One region of the Listeria immobilis genome, then DNA from elsewhere that is predicted to be linked to it. Evidence: predicted binding sites of a transcription regulator. Region 1 holds the regulator's gene; each other region holds the start of a gene.
What was found. Region 1 encodes Rex, which represses fermentation and respiration genes when NADH is low (regulators of the CRP and FNR family bind a similar motif). Its sites were predicted from a motif close to TTGTGAAATATTTCACAA; they were not measured.
Positions count from the first base shown of each region.

Region 2: a site for Rex is predicted at 3,270-3,287, ahead of HCJ45_RS05085 (cytochrome ubiquinol oxidase subunit I). Genes of this name have one in related genera too.
Region 3: a site for Rex is predicted at 3,809-3,826, ahead of HCJ45_RS09590 (formate/nitrite transporter family protein). Genes of this name have one in related genera too.

Region 1 covers NZ_JAASUA010000008.1:83,333-89,864, forward strand. The annotation lists gene groL (chaperonin GroEL) at 1-599, opposite strand, end outside; gene groES (co-chaperone GroES) at 631-915, opposite strand; gene HCJ45_RS11100 (CPBP family intramembrane glutamic endopeptidase) at 1,150-1,836, shown strand; gene HCJ45_RS11105 (DUF4305 domain-containing protein) at 1,838-2,038, shown strand; gene HCJ45_RS11110 (redox-sensing transcriptional repressor Rex) at 2,073-2,720, opposite strand; gene HCJ45_RS11115 (ABC-F family ATP-binding cassette domain-containing protein) at 3,030-4,982, shown strand; gene HCJ45_RS11120 (alpha/beta hydrolase) at 5,007-5,966, shown strand; gene HCJ45_RS11125 (DoxX family protein) at 6,004-6,456, opposite strand; gene HCJ45_RS11130 (DM13 domain-containing protein) at 6,470-6,532, opposite strand, start outside.
Region 2 covers NZ_JAASUA010000003.1:58,920-65,451, reverse strand. The annotation lists gene HCJ45_RS05100 (hypothetical protein) at 125-904, shown strand; gene mbcS (acyl-CoA synthetase MbcS) at 940-2,517, opposite strand; gene tadA (tRNA adenosine(34) deaminase TadA) at 2,712-3,182, shown strand; gene HCJ45_RS05085 (cytochrome ubiquinol oxidase subunit I) at 3,562-4,968, shown strand; gene cydB (cytochrome d ubiquinol oxidase subunit II) at 4,955-5,968, shown strand; gene cydD (thiol reductant ABC exporter subunit CydD) at 5,968-6,532, shown strand, end outside.
Region 3 covers NZ_JAASUA010000006.1:150,449-156,980, reverse strand. The annotation lists gene HCJ45_RS09615 (histidine phosphatase family protein) at 1-326, shown strand, start outside; gene HCJ45_RS09610 (AI-2E family transporter) at 364-1,500, opposite strand; gene HCJ45_RS09605 (GntR family transcriptional regulator) at 1,642-2,028, shown strand; gene HCJ45_RS09600 (DUF1648 domain-containing protein) at 2,031-3,134, shown strand; gene HCJ45_RS09595 (effector binding domain-containing protein) at 3,226-3,741, shown strand; gene HCJ45_RS09590 (formate/nitrite transporter family protein) at 3,843-4,655, shown strand; gene HCJ45_RS09585 (PTS sugar transporter subunit IIB) at 4,905-5,210, shown strand; gene HCJ45_RS09580 (PTS sugar transporter subunit IIC) at 5,214-6,482, shown strand; gene HCJ45_RS09575 (PTS sugar transporter subunit IIA) at 6,497-6,532, shown strand, end outside.

The DNA.
Region 1 (6,532 bases):
GGACTAGTATAACCGCGGTCAAATTGCATACCTTCTACTACATCTAATTCTGTTGCAAAGCCTTTAGATTCTTCAATAGTAATAACACCATCATTACCAACACGTTCCATTGCTTCAGCGATTAATTTACCAACTTCTTCATCACCAGAAGAAATAGCTGCTACTTGCGCAATAGACTCTTTGCCTTCAATTGGTTTAGAGATAGCTTTAAGTTCTTCAATAGCTGTTGCTACGGCTTTTTCAATACCGCGGCGAACACCGACTGGATTTGCTCCAGCAGTGACATTTTTCAAGCCTTCTTGAATCATTGCTTGTGCCAAAACGGTAGCTGTAGTAGTTCCGTCCCCAGCAACGTCATTTGTTTTAGAAGCAACTTCTGAAACAAGTTTTGCTCCCATGTTTTCAAATGGATCTTCTAATTCAATTTCTTTCGCAATCGTTACACCATCATTGGTAATTAATGGGGAACCGAATTTCTTCTCTAAAACAACATTACGACCTTTTGGGCCAAGCGTTACTTTTACTGCGTTTGCTAATTGGTCCACACCACGTAACATGGCACGACGAGCATCTTCACTAAATTTAATATCTTTTGCCATTTTATATTTCCCTCCGATTAGTTAAGTTTTATTATTTGGTAATTGCTAAAATGTCACTTTCACGTAAAATCAAGTAGTCCGTGCCTTCATATGTCACTTCAGTTCCAGAGTATTTTGCAAAAATAACTGTGTCACCTTCGACTACTTCAAGTGATTCTTTTGATCCGTTTTCAAGGACACGACCTGAGCCAACTGCAATAATTTTACCTGTTTGTGGCTTTTCTTTCGCAGAGTCTGGTAATACAATACCACTTGCTGTTTTTTCCTCTGCTTCCAGTACCTCAATTACAACACGATCTCCTAATGGTTTTAACAATGTAAATGACCTCCTCTGATATAGTTGAACTTTCATTTTAGCACTCGACACATTAGAGTGCTAACACAGTTATTATGATACCAAACCTGACAAAAAATGCAAGTATAAACGTTCAAAAATGAGAGAATTCTAATTTGCGCTAGTGTCAGATAACTTGTACAATAAGGAGAGTTATTTCTGTTTATTTTAAGCACTTTTAGCTGAATTTGATTTATATAGAGAGGATGCGTTTTTTTGGCTAAACGTTATTTGACGATTGTTTTTGTTTATTTATTACTACTTTTTTCTGCTTCTGTTGGGATTCCAATTGTTTATCATATTTTTATGAGCACTACTTCCATTTCCAGTGTAGATGCCAATGCCTATAGTATGATTATTTGGTCGATTTTTTCTAATATTCTTTCGCTGATTATTATTTTCGCACTTCTTTATAAAAAGCCTGAGGAAAATAAAATCATTCTTGGTGAAAAAATGCCGCCGCTACGTAGTTTCCTTTGGGTTATTGGTGGAGTCATTGGTTTATATTTTGCGCAAATCATTTGTAGTATTATTATTTCGCTGATTTCCGGTAGTATTAATGAATCTGTTAATACAGAACGACTTGTGAATTTAACAAAAGCAGCTCCGATTTTCTTGTTATTTATTTCTATTCTTGGACCTATTTTAGAAGAACTTGTTTTTAGAAAAGTGATTTTTGGTGGTTTAAGTAATGTGATGAATATTCATGTCGCTGCGGTGATTAGTTCGCTTTTCTTCGGTTTGCTTCATGGGGATATTTCCTTCTTACTTACTTATTTTGTTATCGGGCTAATCCTTTGTTTTCTTTATACGAAAACAAAACGAATTTCCGTTTCGATGGGGGCTCATATTTTAATGAATACGATTGTTTTATTAATAAGTTTAGGTTTTATTGGAGGTTGATATGAAAAATTCATTAATCAAGCAAAGTTTTCTTTATTTTGCACTTGGATTGGTATTTGGCTTTTTTACTTTTGATCGTATAGTAGAATATGGCTATGATATTTTGGCCTATATTTTAATTGTCATGACGATGATTGATTTTGGCATTGGTATTGGCTTAATTATTGTTGGGCTTAAAAGGCGGCATAAAAAAAATCTGTAGAAAGCAAGTTTTTGCTTACCTTCTACAGATTTTTTTATTCGGTTTTCGCCGGATAGTTTTCTAGGAAATAAATCAATGTTTGTAATTCGGTTGTAAGATCGATGTGGTGTACACGAACTTGTTTTGGAACACTGATACGAGCTGGTGTAAAGTTTAAAATCCCTTTTACATCTGCTTCGATTAAGCGATCCACAGTTACTTGCGCCTCGTCAGCTGGAACCGTAAGAATAACTACTTCTACACCATTTTCACGAACAATTTCTTCCATATCATTTAAGTGATAAATAGGAATATCTTGTTGCACACTACCTACTTTCGCTGGATCTACATCGAATGCAGCAACGATTTTGATATTATTGTTTTTCATGAAATTATAATGTAATAGTGCTGTACCAAGGTTACCAACACCAATTAATGCTACATTTGTTTGTTTGTCTTGACTAAGTGTTTTACTAAAAAAGTCGAGTATGTATGCAACGTTATACCCGTATCCTTTCTTGCCTAATGCGCCAAAATATGAAAAATCACGTCGAATCGTCGCTGAATCAACTTTCACAGCTTCACTCAGTTCTGCTGATGATACTCGTTCCTTACCTGACTCATCTAGGTATTTCAAGTAACGATGATATAATGGTAAGCGCTTTGCTGTCGCTTGTGGAATTTTTGTTGTTTCCTCCATCATGCCTTCTGTCCCTTCTTCTTAAATTTTTTCTGAAGTTTGAAGCTTTTGTGAACTGTACTTCCTTTCACATGCTTGCTTATATACTATAAACATTTCACAAGGAATGCACAAACTTTTTGCTCACGACTTTAGAGCAAAGTTTTGTCCTGCAAAATATCTTGTCTTATCCTTCTTTTCTATTTTACGCTAAAATCACAAATAATGCGAGCGATTTCACAAACTAACCTAATATTAAACAAACGGCGGTTACATTGCGATTACTTAACTTTTAAGATAAACTGGTATAGAGAACATTCGAGGAGAGAGAATATGATTTTATTACAAGTTCAGCAAATTTCTAAATTCTTCGGTGCAGAAGTTATTTTGGATAATATTAAATTAGAAGTAAAAACGGGTGACCGTATAGCTTTAGTCGGTCGAAACGGTGCTGGAAAATCAACGCTACTTAAAATTATTGCTGGAAAAATGAGCTATGATAGCGGCATGATTTCCAAACCTAAAAGTGTAGAAATTGGTTATTTAGCACAAAACACCGGGCTAGAATCTACTAAGACGATTTGGGACGAAATGCTGAGTGTTTTCGCATCCCTTCGAAAAATGGAACAAGATCTACATGAAATGGAAGTTCGGCTGGGTGAACCAGAACTTTATAACCATCCTGAAAATTATCAAGCATTAATGAAAGACTATGACACTTTGCAACATACATTTAAAGAAAGTGGCGGGTATACGTATGAAGCAGAAATTCGTTCCGTTTTAAATGGTCTTCGCTTTTATCCTGCCGATTATGAAGTAGAAATCGCCTCGTTAAGCGGGGGACAAAAAACGCGGCTGGCACTAGCCAAACTGCTACTTGCTAAACAGGATATCCTTGTGCTGGATGAACCAACTAACCATTTAGACATTGAAACTTTATCATGGTTAGAAACCTACTTGCAAAATTACAACGGATCCCTGCTGATTGTTTCCCATGACCGTTATTTTCTAGATAAAGTAGTTAATCAAGTCTATGAAATCAGTCGAACGAAAATAGAACATTACAAAGGTAATTACAGTTCTTTTGTTAGCCAAAAACAAGCAAAATTAGAGCAAATGTGGAAAGAGTTTGATAAGCAACAAAAGCAGATTGCTAAATTAGAAGACTTTGTTGCAAGAAACCTTGTCCGTGCATCCACCACAAAACGAGCGCAGAGCAGACGAAAACAATTAGAAAAAATGGATGTTTTAGACCGACCTCAAGGCGATGAAAAAGCTGCTCATTTTGGTTTTCATTTTGAAAAACAAACAGGTAAAGATGTTCTCATGGTAGATAAGCTTAGTATTGGTTATGCCAAAGATAAGCAAGTCGCCGCTAACCTTACTTTTGAAATGAAACGTCAAGATAGCCTAGCGCTGGTTGGCCCAAATGGAATTGGCAAATCTACCCTTTTAAAAACACTTATACGTGATCTTCCGTCGCTTAGTGGTGACTTTCATTTTGGAGCTGGTGTAAAAATTGGTTACTATGACCAAGAACAAGCAAAACTCACATCGAATAAAACCGTTTTAATGGAGCTTTGGGACGATTATCCAGAGCTAAATGAAGTTAATATCCGTACAACACTTGGTAATTTTTTATTTTCGGATGATGATGTTTTAAAAAATGTCCAGTCGCTTAGTGGTGGCGAAAAAGCAAGGCTCGCACTCGCAAAACTCACTTTACTTCAAGCAAATGTCCTTATTCTAGATGAGCCTACCAACCATTTAGACATTGAAAGTAAGGAAGTTTTAGAAGCTGCTTTAATTGATTTTGAAGGAACGATTTTATTTGTATCCCATGACCGTTACTTCATTAACCGTATCGCTTCCAAAGTAGTCGAACTAGCGCCCGAAAAAGCAACTGTCTTCCTCGGCGACTATGACTATTATCAAGAAAAATTAGCTGAAATGAAAGAACTCGCACGATTAGAGGCAGAAGAACGCAGGGAAAACGGCGAAGAAGTAGCTGCCACTGCTTCGATGCGCAAAAGAAATTACCAAGAAGAAAAAGAACAGCAAAAATTACTTCGTCAAAGAAAACGCAAACTAGAAGAAATTGAGCAACAAATGGAAGAAACAGATACAATAATCGCTGCACTCGAACTTGAGTTAACCAAACCAGAAATTTTTCAAGATCATGAAAAAACGCTTGAAATCACTGGGAAATTAGATGCTGCAAAAGAGATTGTAGAAAAATTAATGGAAGAATGGGAAGAAATAAGTGAAGAACTAGAATCTATCTAATCTGCATAAAAAAAGGAGCATACAATGAAAAAGATTTTAATTATTTCTGGTTCTATTTTGATTGGATTACTTCTTATTATTACTATTAGCGCAAGTTTTTATTTATACAGCTATGCGTTAGCTCGCGATAATACAAGTATGGATGATCAGCCGACAACCGATGTGACAAGTGCTACTGCCAAACTAGCCAAGAAAAATCGAGTAGAAAATCAAGCGTGGATGGAAAACCAAAAACTCATTCATTGGACAGAAAAATCAAGTGATAATCTAAAACTAGAAGCCAATTATTTAGAAGCTGCTCAACCTTCTAATACAACTATTATTCTTGCCCATGGCTACCGCGGCAAAAGTGGTAAAGTCGAAATGGCGGGACTTGCAAAGATGTATCATGAAAAATTTGGTTATAACGTGTTAATGCCCGATGCCAGAGCGCACGGGGAAAGTGAAGGCGAAAATATTGGTTTTGGCTGGCCAGAACGAAAAGATTATGTACAATGGATTAATCAAGTGATTGATAGAAATGGGGAAGATGAATCCATTGCTTTACATGGGGTTTCCATGGGTAGCTCCACCGTTTTAATGACTAGTGGGGAAAATTTGCCAAAACAAGTCAAAAGTATTATTGCCGATTGTGGCTACACTTCCATGGATGCAGAACTTTCTTATCAACTAAAAGCAATGTTTCATTTACCAAGTTTCCCAATTATCCCAACCGCCAGCTTAATTAATAAATTCAAAGAAGGGTTTTACTTTAGTGAAGCTAGCGCGACGAATGCTGTTGCAAAAACTGATTTACCCATTTTCTACATTCACGGTGACAAAGATGCGTTTGTCCCAACCTATATGGTAGACGAACTATACGAAGCCACTAATAGTTATAAAGAAAAATGGATTGTAAAAGGGGCTGAACACGGACAAGCTTTTACAGTAGATCCAACAACCTATGAAGAAAAAGTACGGAAGTTTTTAGATAAAACAATGTAAAAAGTAGCGCTCATTAAGTTGGGCGCTACTTTTTTACTTATGTTTTATTCCTTTGTTTTGTTCGAAAAAAAATGAATAGATTTGTTATGCTAACATAATTTGCTTGCTTTAAACAAAGAAGTAAAACTATACCAATCGCTAATTGTGTAGGATAAATATAAATCATATCTGCTAACCAATAATTAATTCCCATAAATATTCCCGCTATTAATGCTGGGAGAGTTAAAACCCCAACTATTAAACCAAGACCAACTAAAAGTTCTCCCCAAGGTATTAAAATATTAAATAACGCTGTATTTGGACCAACAACATTTTCCATAAAAGCTTTATACCAGTCTGGCGAATCTGTATTTCCAATGACACTTGGTACTAGTCCAGAAATATCAAAGTGAGCCTGTATTTTAAACCATCCTTGATACAACCAACTAATACCTAGTCCCACTCGAATAATGGAAAAAAGTATATTAGCGCTAAGTTTGACAATTAACATCGAACCTCACCCCTCAGCTATTTAACATTGCTTGCCCGAATGTTTCATGCGCTTTTTGACAATAAATTACGACTGT
Region 2 (6,532 bases), on a different contig from region 1:
TATTTGCTTCAAAAATACACAGAAGAATTCCGCAAAGAAAATGGTATGACGGAAAAAGAGTGGTATACTGAGTAACTATTTAAAGAGAATCGGAACACTACTTCTGTAGAAATGGAGCTTTCAAATGAAAACCATAATGAGTAAAATCTCTTTTGAAGAAGCTAAACAATTAGTAGATACAAAAGAAAGCATCACTTCAAGAGGTATACAACTATTTATGCTTGGATTGTTTTGTGGTTTTATGGCTGTACTACCTTTGAAGAATTCTATCATTATAACAAGCATTTTAATTCTAATGATTTTAATAAGCTTTATTTATTATTTTACAGTGAAATCTAGCGATAAACTTTTGGAAGACTTTGGATGGCAGATGGCAAAATATTTAATGATTCAAACTATTACCGTGAGCATACTTTTAGGAATAAGAGTTGATGGTGATAAGCCTTTTGGGGAGTATTATATTTTAGTGGCGCTGTGTTATTTGTTTGTGGTTGCTTTGCTTTGCTATTTCCGATGTAAAGCGATGATGCTAAATTATTTGAAAAAAAATGGCATAAAATTAAAAGAATCCTCAGTAACTAAGGTATGGAGTAAATTTTTTTTAAAGCTTTCGATTGGTTTATTAGTGGCTATTGTCTTGGGGACACAAATATACAGGCTAAATAAATGGTGGTTCATTGGAAATGACAGCTCGCCGGGAGTAGTATCTATTCAAAATGAATGGCTGGGAACTTTAATAGTTTTAGTTGGTGGGGTTTTACTAATAGCATTTGTGGTTGTTTTTTCGTTGTTGCCAACTTTATTATTTAATGCAAAAACAATTTCAGAAGGTATTTTGTTAAAAATGTATGCAGAAGAATTCCATAAAGAAAATGGCTTTACTGAAAAAAAGCATAGTGAATAAAAAAAGTTCTCATTTGAGAACTTTTTTCAATCACATTATTTATGCACACTCGCAAATTCAGCATCACGTAATTCCACACGACGAATTTTTCCAGAATCGGTTTTTGGCAGAGTCTTTACAAACTCGATACGGCGCGGATATTTATATGGTGCAGTTTGTTCTTTCGTAAATGTTTGCAGCTCGTGAACTAGGTCGTCTGTGTCTTCGTAACCATCTTTTAAGACGATGAAAGCTTTTACGACGGTGCCGCGGATTTCGTCAGGGCTTGCGACAACAGCTACTTCTTTTACAGCAGGGTGATGAGTCAAGGCATCTTCCACTTCAAAAGGTCCAATCGTGTAACCAGAGCTAATGATAATATCGTCGTTTCTACCTTGGAACCAGTAATAGTTATCTTCGTCACGAATCGCACGGTCACCAGAAACAAAATAATCACCACGAATTGCTTTTTGAAGACGTTCAGGTTCTTTATAGTATTCTTTAAACAATGCTGGGAAATCTCTACGCATTGCAATATCACCGATCTCACCAACACCGACCGGATTTCCATCAGCATCAATAATCGCCATAAATTCAGGCATAATTGGTTTGCCCATTGAACCGGGGCGAATTGGCGTATCTACAAGCGTTCCAATCAATAGCGTGCTCTCAGTTTGACCATAGCCATCCCGAACTTTAATATCAAAATTATTTTGGAAAACTTGAATTACTTCTCGGTTTAGTGGCTCACCAGCTGAAACGGCGCTCCGCAATGAACTTAAATCATGTTCGCGCAAATTATTCACTTTCGCCATTAAGCGATATTCGGTTGGCGTACAGCATAGGACGTTAATTTTCTCTTCGCTAAGCAAGTTAAGTTGTTTTTCAGGGATAAAACGACCATTATAAACGAAGCCAGTCGCGCCTTTTCCGAGTACAGATAAGAAAGGAGACCAAACCCATTTTTGCCAGCCAGGACCAGCAGTAGCCCAGACAATATCATCTTCATGAATGTCTAACCAGTGATCGGCTGCGATACGAATATGTGCGTAACCCCAACCATGAATATGCACAACGCCTTTAGGATTACCAGTAGTTCCGCTAGTAAAAGCAAGCAAACATGCATCATCACGAGAAGTTTCCACTCGTTCGAAATCGCTTGAAGCAGTTTCCATCAATGTTTCATAGTGGTCCCAACCGGGCAATTTTCCACCAACAATAATTTTTTTAGAGACAGAAGGAGTGTCGTTAATTTTATCAAATTCAGCCGTCATTCCATTATAGGAAACAATCGCTTTTACGTTTGCGTGGCGAATACGATACTCCAAGTCATGGGCTTTAAGTAACTCAGAAGCAGGGATGATAATTGCACCAGCTTTCCATAAGCCCATATAAATTGCATACGTTTCAAGCAGACGAGGAGTCATGACGATAACGTGATCGCCTTTTTTTACGCCAGCATTTTTTACAACATTTGCGAATTTACTTGCTTGTTCAAGCAAATGACGGTAACTCCAAGTTTTTGTTTCATCATGTTCATTTTTCCAAATTAAAGCCGTTTTTTCAGAACTAAATTTAGCAATCTCGTCGGTAATATTATAAAGTTCTGGAGCAAGTAGGTTCTCTGAATTCATAATAATTCTCCTTTATAAGTAGATTGTATATTTTGATAATTTTGTTTTAGTACCTAGTATTAATATATGGTAATATAAATAACTTATGAAAGCAACTAAAAGTATCCTGTGAAAGCCTGAGCAGATTATTCCTATATATTATAGAAGCTATGCTAAAATGACAGTGAGTGACTTTTTAGAAATGAGGTGCGTGGATGGACGAAGCTTTCTTTATGCAACAAGCGCTTGAAGAAGCAGAGAAAGCCCGAGAAATAGGAGAAGTTCCAATTGGTGCAGTGGTTGTTTTAGATGGAGAAATTATTGGTCGGGCGCATAATTTGCGTGAAACTAGCCAGAATGCAGTGACCCATGCGGAATTACTTGCAATTCAAGATGCTTGTCAACACCAAAATTCGTGGCGATTAAGTGGCGCAGAACTATATGTCACCTTAGAACCATGTCCAATGTGCAGTGGAGCGATTTTGCTTTCAAGAATTGATAAGGTATACTACGGCGCTAAAGATCCAAAAGCAGGAACGGTAGGCTCCCTTATGAATTTACTGCAAGATGACAGATTTAATCATACTTGCGAAGTGGAAGCAGGATTAATGGAAGCAGAAAGTAGTGCGATGTTAAAAAATTTCTTTCAAGAATTGCGAAAGAGAAAGAAAATAGATAGGCCTTAAGACTCATTATGCAAAAACGCAATTTTAAATATATATTTGTGAAATAAAAAGCAATAAGTCTTACCAACATTTACAGCGCCATAACTCTTGAGAAATTTGTCACAATCTATTTAAATGAAAATAACATCTAAAGTACTAAATAAATTTGTCTCAAAATAGGATAAAATATACTCCAGATAGAACTTATTATAAAATAAAAATCTTTCTTAACTAGTTCCTAAATCTGTGAAAGCCAAGAATACATATTATATTGCTATGTTTTGTGAATAACAGAGCAACTGAGCACGTCACTTTGGGCGATTTTTCACAAGGTTTTTAAGAAAGATGCGAAATGAGGAGCAAAACTAGTAACATTTAGCATAAAAAGGAGGAGAAAAGGGTGGATAAACTATTTTTAGCCCGTTTTCAATTCGCATCAACAACGATTTTCCATTTCTTATTTGTACCACTTTCAATTGGACTTGTATTTATGGTTGCTCTTATGGAAACGTTGTATGTCGTGAAGGGGAAAGAAATTTACAAAAAAATGTCGAAGTTTTGGGGACACATATTCCTAATTAACTTTGCTGTCGGTGTTGTAACCGGGATTATTCAAGAATTCCAGTTTGGGATGAACTGGTCGGATTACTCTAGATTTGTTGGAGATGTATTCGGAGCGCCACTTGCTATTGAAGCGCTACTTGCATTTTTTATGGAGTCTACTTTTATCGGACTATGGATTTTCGGTTGGGATAAACTAGGAAAAAAATTACATTTAGCATGTATTTGGCTGGTTTCAATCGGAACAATCATGTCTAGTTTCTGGATTTTAGCAGCAAACTCATTTATGCAACATCCGGTTGGTTTTGAATTTAAAAACGGTCGTGCAGAAATGAATGACTTTTTACAACTAATTACTAACGGACAACTACTAGTGGAGTTTCCGCACGTTATATTCGGGGCTTTTGCCACTGGAGCCTTTTTCATCGCCGGTGTCAGTGCGTATAAGATGCTCAAAAAACAAGATGTCGCCTTCTTTAAACGATCATTCCAAATTGCAATGGTAATGGCCGTTATTGGTGGCTTTGGTGTTGCGTTTAGTGGACACTCACAAGCACAATACTTAGTTAAAACACAACCAATGAAAATGGCAGCAACAGAAGGGATTTGGGAAGATACAGCTGACCCAGCTCCGTGGACAATGCTCGCCAAAATTGATCCTGAGAATAAAGAAAACGACTGGGAACTCAACGTCCCATATGCGCTAAGTTTCTTATCTTACGGAACATTAAGTGGTAGCGTAGAAGGTATGAATACGTTACAAAAAGAATACGAAGAAAAATATGGTGAGGGTGATTACATTCCACCAGTAAAAACAGCATTTTGGAGTTTCCGCATCATGGTTGGCGCTGGTATGCTAATGATCATGTTCGCGCTAATCGGTATTGTACTTGCTTGGAAGAAAAAACTTGTTAATGCAAAATGGTATTTACGTTTCATGATTCCAATGATTGGCTTCCCATTCCTTGCGAACTCAATGGGTTGGATTATGACAGAAATAGGGCGGCAACCATGGGTAGTTTTCGGTTATATGAAAACAGCTGATGCGGTATCGCCAAACGTATCATCCGGACAAATTTTATTCTCGATAATTGCCTTCTCTACAATCTATACAATTTTAGCAATTCTCTTGGTTTACTTGTTCATTCGTGAAATTAAAAAAGGACCAGACGGACACAAACCAGAAAAAGAAGAAGTTTCCATAGATCCGTTTGATAAGGGGGATGCAAGCATTGTCACTAAATGAGTTATGGTTTCTATTAATCGCCATCTTGTTCATTGGGTTCTTCTTCCTTGAAGGTTTTGACTTCGGTGTAGGGATGTCTACACGCTTTATGGCTAGAAATGCTTTAGAACGCCGCGTACTCGTAAATACGATTGGGCCGTTCTGGGATGCAAATGAAGTTTGGTTATTAACAGCTGGGGGCGCAATTTTTGCCGCTTTCCCTAACTGGTATGCAACAATGTTTAGTGGATATTATATTCCGCTAGTGTTCTTATTACTTGCCTTAATCGGCCGTGGTGTTTCGTTTGAATTCCGTGGTCAAAAAGATTCTGCTCTTTGGGTAAAAACATGGGACTGGGTTATTTTCTTCGGTAGCATTTTGCCGCCATTCCTATTCGGTGTATTATTTGCAAGTTTGATTCAAGGAATGCCAATTAATAGCAATATGAATATGTATGCTGGATTCTTTGATTATATAACTGTATTTTCTGTTTGGGGCGGACTAACGATTACATTGATGTGTCTGCTACACGGACTATTATTTATTACCCTACGTACTGAAGACGATATTCAAGACCGCGCTCGTCGTATGGCAAAACGAGTTTGGTTCATTACCATACCAGTACTACTAATTTTTGTTGTGCTAGCTTACTTTAATACAGATATGTTCCAAGTTAGACCTGTTCTTGTTCCATTGATGATTGGGATAGTAGTCGTTATGTATTTATTATCTGCTTTGTTCATCTGGAAGGACCGCGATATTTTAGCCTTTACATTTGGTGGGCTTGGAATTGTGTTCACGATTGGTTCTATTTTTGTGGCACTCTTCCCACGTGTAATGATCAGTTCTATAAACAGTGCGTTTGATTTAACAATAGAAAATGCTGCTTCCGGGCAATATTCGCTAAGTGTGATGACCATTGTTGCTGTTACACTCTTACCGTTTGTGCTTGGTTACCAAATTTGGAGCTACTATGTTTTCCGGAAACGCGTTTCTAGTAAGGAGAAAATGACGTATTAATGGGAAAAGATTTAAGGAATTACAAAGGTATTAAAAAAATAATGGCGATACTCGCAGTTTTCACGCTTATTCAAGGTGCTGCGATTATCGTAATGGCAATAACTTTAGCTCGTGCGATTACAGATTTATTTCATGAGCATCCATTTCAATCAGTCACACTTCAAATAGGTCTCTTCGCGGGGGCCTATTTCTTGCGTCACTTTTTGAATGTATGGAAAAAACAAATCGTTTATCGTTATGCTTCTAACTTAGCGAAAACGATGCGGGAAGAGTTGCTGGATAGTTTGTTTGCACTTGGTCCGCGTTTTGCTCGTGCGGAAGGAACTGGGAAAGTTGTAACGATGGTGATGGAAGGTGTAGCAGATTTCCGGAATTATTTGGAACTATTTTTGCCTAAAATGATGAACATGGCGATTATTCCAGCAATGATTTGGGTTTATATTGCTTTTCAAGACTGGACATCGGCCTTTATTTTAATGATTACATTGCCAATTTTAATTGTATTTATGATTATTTTAGGACTTGCTGCAAAAAAACAAGCAGATTCGCAGTTTGAAACGTATC
Region 3 (6,532 bases), on a different contig from region 1:
AAGAACTATTTCAAAAAGCAGATGTTCGCGAAACAATGAATGGGACAAAAGCAGCTGATCCAACAGGTGATGCAGAAGACTTTATGACTTTTTGGACGCGTGTGGAACAAGGCTTCTTACATGTGATTAATCGTCACCGCGAAACAGGTGGAAATGTTCTAATTGTTGCACATGGTAATACTATCCGTAATATTGTTCATGAACTTGAACCGTCGCTTGATGAGGCGGTAATACTGGATAATGCAAGTGTAACGGTGCTAGCATATGAAAATGGTTTATTTAAATTAGAACGATTAAATGATACTTCTCATTTTACGAAAGCATAAGAAAAGCGCTTTAGGAACTAATCCTAAAGCGCTATTTTTATGCTTTTGGTGCAGGTGGATCAGGTGGATTATTTTCTAATGCCAGTTCGTCTCGCCTTAATTTAATTAAACGGTTAACATTGAGGATAACAGTTTTAACAACAGCGTATACTGGTACACCTAAAATCATTCCAAAAATACCAGCCAAATTACCAGCTACGATTAAAATGATAATAATGGTTAATGGATGAATGGATAATGATTTACCCACAATATAAGGAGAGAGTAAATTAGAATCAAGTTGTTGCACAATCGTTACAACAATAATAACGAGTAATGCTTGAAGTGGCGAAGTGAAAAGCGCCACGATGACTGCAGGAGCCGCTCCAATAAAAGGTCCAAGATAAGGGATAATGTTTGTTGCACCGGCAATTAAACCAAATAATAATGCATAAGGCTGTCCGATAATTAAATAACCAACAAACGTAAACAAACCAACTACTAAACAGTCAATTGCTTGGGAACTAATATAAGTTGAAATAGTTTTGTTCATTTCTTTAATGATTTGTTTAGCTTCCTCACGAATTGCCGCTGGGAAGAAATTACCAGAAGACTCTACAAACTTATGACCATCTTTAAACATGTAAAATACGATAAACGGTACGGTAACAAGAATCATTACAAAACTAGAAACGAATGAAATAATGGCACCAAAGCTAGAAGCAACACCATCTACTACAGCTGACATAATTTTCGGCAGGGAGATATTTAATTTATCTAATTCAGCTTTTAAGTCAATTCCTTGGATAGATGGATTATTTGAAACACTTTGCAACCATTTTTCAAAATCTTGCCAATATGCAGGAATTGCTTTAGCAAGCTCAGTTACTTGATTAGCAAGTGTTGGTCCAAGTTGCATAACCGCAAGAACGACAAGTGTAATAAATGCAATGAAAATAATAATAACACTAAGAATTCGAGGTACTTTTCTTTTTTCTAGAAATAGTACTAATGGGTTAAATAAATAGAACAGAAAGCCTGCAACTAAAATTGGCATAAATAAAGTAGAGACGATAATGCCTATTGGTGAAAATATGTATTTCATTTGGAGCAGGATAAATACAACTACGACAACAGCTAAAATCTCCATTGTCCAAAAGAACAGTTTACTATCCCTAAAACGTGAAAACTTCAAATTTTTCCCTTCTTTCTAAAACCTTTTTGTTATTTTTTATAGTACCATTATCTGCTTTAAATAGCCACTGAATTTACTATGATTGACTTGCAGTTATATTTGTTATACAATGTATATAACAGTTTAGAGAGAGGTGTTTCTATGTTACTTGCAGTGGATCTTCAATCAGATGAGCCAATTTATACCCAAATATGTGACCAAATTATTGAAGGAATGGCCAAGCGAGAACTTTTGCCAGGAGATAAACTCCCATCAGTAAGAAGCCTCGGTGCGGATATTGGTATTAATTTTCATACAGTAAATAAAGCTTATCAAATATTAAAACAAGGCGGGTTTATTCAAATTCATCGGCAAAAAGGGGTAGTTATCCATCCAGATGGTGTCCAGAAGGCGGATGAGCAATTTTTAGCTAAGCTACAAAGTAAATTAAAGCCGCTTATTGCAGAATCGGTTGTTAGAAGCGTAACAGAAGAAGAATGGATAAAAATAAGTAAGGCGATTTTTGAGGACTTGAAAGGATTGGACTAAAAATGGAAATTATCATATATATTTTTGTTAGTATAACTATCATTTCATTACAAGCAATTACACCATATATTATTCGAAAATCAGAATGTTTTGGTGTCAATGTAGGAGAACGGTCAAATCGAAAAGCTGACTTAAAACAACTAAAAAAACAATATGTCGGGCAAGTTTCTTTATGGACGAGCTTTGTAGCTATCATCGGAATTGCTCTATTGCAAGGATTTCATATGAATGAAGCTGCCCAAGCCGGAATTTTTATTGGGTCCATGTTTTTACAACTGATTGTATCATTTATTATTTACTATCGGTTCCATAAAACGACACTCCAATGGAAACGAGAAAAAATCATGTCTGGAGAAATCTCGACAAATTCTATCGTAACAGTAGCTACGAGTTTTCATCGCAGGAAAATGGTAATCTCCTATACTTGGTTCATTGTGCCACTACTTATTTTTATTATTACACTAGCTATTACAGTCGTATTTTATCCGCAAGCACCTATGGAGTTTCCAACACATATGGATTTACAAGGAAATATAACGAGTACAACAGAGAAGTCGCCGAGTAGTGTCTTATTTTTCCCAATGCTACAATTAGTGATGATTGCTGTATTTCTATTTATCAATTTTGTTATTGCGAGAAGCAAGCAAATCGTTGAAAATGAAAATCCAGCAGACTCTTTAAAAAGAAATATGCTTTTTAGACAAATATCTAGTAAGTTTATGTTAATTATGTGCACAATTTTAATTATTGATTTCCTTGTGATTCAACTCGTCTTTTTATTGTCTTTACCAATTGAAATGATGATTACTACGATGATTATTTCGCTCATAGTTATTATTTTAGGAGTGATTTTGCTTGCTGTTAAAGTTGGGCAAGGCGGCAGTAGATTGAAATTTTCAACTGAACCAGACGGAGTGAATAAGCCAATTCGGGATGATGACTCATTCTGGAAAGCAGGCGTTTTTTATTTCAATCGCAACGATCCAGCCTTATTTGTTGAAAAACGCTTTGGTATTGGTTGGACCATAAATGCAGCTCGTCCAGTTGCTTGGTTATCTTTCCTTTTTATTATCGTAGCTATAGTTTTAATCAGTCTGTTGTTTTAAGTTAAGCAGATTGGGGTATTTACTATATGTTATATTTAAAAAAACAAACATCTTCTGGCGTCATATTCTTTTAAAAAAGGAGTAGATAATCATGGCGATTAAATCAAAACGACTAGAAGAATGGGAAGGATTTACCGGTATAGCACTTGTTCGTCAAGGGCTGGAAACGGAAGCTTTTCGAGCAGAAGTAAAATTAGCATTTCGACAAATGCTCCATTTAGCTGAGGAGTTAGATGATTTCTCCGAGCAAAAAATAGTTTACGGGATTTCAGTGCATAATATAGAAGATGGCTTAACGCACTATGCTGTTCTTCCTGTAGAGCAAAAATACACTGAATTAAAAGATCCGTTAGAGTGGATTGAAGTTCCAGCACATACTTACTTTGTTGCCGAACACATTCCAGAAACAGATTTAAACGAAAGCTATCAACAAATTGCCAATGCGATTAAAGAGAAAAAATATAAACCTTATATCACAGCAAATAATCCGATTTTTGATCCACTACCTTTCAAATTAGAAGTCTATTCTAAAGAGGCGGGACAAATCACCAATATTGAAATTAGAATCCCTGTAATAAAAGAGCTTGATACGCAAAATGATGCCTAGGACATTTGTTCTGGGCTTTTTTATACTAGCAAGCTTTTTTTGATTGTGCTATAATAATAACGCTATTTTGTGATTATTTTAACAAGAAAGAAGGGATTCATGTGGGATATTATAGCCCGCAGGAAGTAACAGAGATTACTATTGAGAAAGGAACCCAAAAAGCGAATTCTAGTACTTTAACGCTTGTTTTACTCGGATTTTTGGGTGGTGCATTTATCTCACTCGGTTACTTATTATACATACGTGCAGTTGGAACGATGCCTCACGAATGGGGAAGTTTTGCTACGCTAATAGGAGCAAGCCTTTTTCCAGTAGGGTTAGTATGCATCTTACTTGGTGGAGGAGAGCTAATTACCGGAAATATGATGGCGGTAGCGATTGCATGGTATGACAAAAAAATATCTTTTCAACAATTACTTAGAAACTGGGCAATTGTATCAGCAATGAACTTAGTAGGAGCCTTCTTTGTGGCTTATTTCTTTGGACATTTTGTTGGACTAACAGAAGGAGACTTTTTACCAAAAACAATAGCGACTGCTGGAGCTAAAGTTAATGACCCATTTTGGGTAGCATTTGTATCAGGAATAGGCTGTAACTGGTTTGTTGGTATAGCTGTATGGCTATGTTATGCAGCTAAAGATTTCGCTGGAAAAATTCTCGGGATTTGGTTCCCAGTGATGGCTTTTGTTGCGATTGGATTTCAACACGTTGTTGCCAATATGTTTATTATCCCAGCCGCAATTTTTGCAGGGTACTATTCATGGGCAGATTTCATTTGGAACGTAATCCCAGTTTATTTAGGAAATGTAGTAGGTGGAGCAATATTTGTTAGTTTGTTTTATTTCCTAGCATATAAGAAAAACGCTCCCAAAAAAGTAAAAGAAGAAGTACATCAGCCAATTGAAGAAAGTTAAAGAAAGAAGCTATCTGTTTTTTTAATAGATAGCTTTTTTGAAAAGTTATTAACTAGTTGAAAAAGCAAGTTTATATATTAGTAGGAAATGAGTTTTATGATTGATTTTTTTGTAAAAACTTTATTTTAAAAAGAAATCCTCTTCGTTAATTACGGAGGGGATTTTTCCTATTACTAGGAAAAAAATGTATTTGTAAGCGAATACAAAGGTTTATATAATTAGACTAAGTTAAAGAAAGGGAGGATACAGATGAAAAACATTTTACTTATTTGTGGTTCAGGAGCTTCCAGTGGATTTATGGCAGCTGCAATTAGAAAAGCGGCGAAGAAACAAGGAGAACAAGTTACAGTAAAAGCAGCAAGTGAGTCTCAAATCGACGAACGAATTAATGAAATTGATTACTTATTAATTGGTCCACATTTGTCTTATATGTTAGATGATTTAAAAGAAAAAGTGAAAGACAAAGACGTATTAGTAACTGTTATTCCTCAGGCTACTTATGGCTCTTTAAATGGTGAAAAAGCCTTGGAACTAATTTTGAATATGGAGGGGTAAACAATGAACAACAAAGTGATGGATTTTATGACGAATAAATTTGCTCCAAAAGTAAATAAAGTTGTTAAAAATCCTTGGGTATCTGCAATACAAGATGCAATTATGTCGGCGCTTCCACTCGTTTTTGTCGGTTCTTTAGTTACCATTGTCTCTTTACTTAAAAATTTATTTCCGAAGATGCCTGATTTCTCGATGATTAGTAACTTTTCTTTTGGAATGTTTGGTTTAGTAGTTTCCTTTTTAATTCCTTATTATGTGATGGAAAAGAAAGGAAATAGCAGCCAAAAATTAATTGCTGGTGCGACTGGACTAGTCCTATTCTTAATGCTTTTATTTCCAACAATAACAGCGGATGGAAATGCAGTGTATATTTTATCTAGATTTGGAGCAACAGGGATGTTTCTATCAATCACTACTGGTTTATTTGTCAGCGTAGTAATGAATTTTGCTGCAAAACGCTCTCTGTTTAGTGAAGACACACCAATTCCAGATTTTGTTGTTGGTTGGTTTAATAGTCTTTTACCAATTACATTTATTTTAATAGTTGGCTGGTTAATTACGGTACAGTTTAATATTGATTTCTTTGAAGTGATTATTGCTGTATTTAGTCCATTAGCTTCGATTGTACAATCTTATCCAGGGTTTGTATTATCGGTATTTATTCCTGCATTTCTTTATACGTTTGGGATTTCTGGTTGGGTCATGATGCCAGCAATTTATCCAGTATATATGGCTGGACTTGCAGCAAATTCAGAAGCAGTAGCTAATGGTGGAACAGCTACAAATATTGCTACACAAGAAACAGTCTATGCTTTAATTTCTATTGGTGGCGTTGGAACGACATTATCACTTTCTATTATGATGCTAATTTTAAGTAAATCAATCCAATTAAAAGCAATCGGAAAAGCCGTAATCGTCCCATCAATTTTTAATATTAATGAACCATTATTTTTCGGAGCACCCATTGCATTTAATCCATACTTAATGATTCCAACTTGGATAAATGCCTTCTTAGTGCCTAGTATTGCATATTTTGTTATGACAGTTAATTTAGTCAATATACCAGCACAATCATTCTTACTTTGGTATATGCCGTACCCGGTAACTTCTTATTTAGCAACACAAGATTGGCGAGGAATTATTGCCTGTTTAGCGATTATTGTTATCACGTGGCTTGTATACCTACCATTCTTTAAAGCATATGATAATTCTTTACTTAAAAAAGAAAAATTAGAAGCACAAGAAACAAATCAAGAAATGGCTACAAATTGATTGGAGGAACCAAAATGTCAGAGCAAGACTATATAGAAGAGACAGATAGT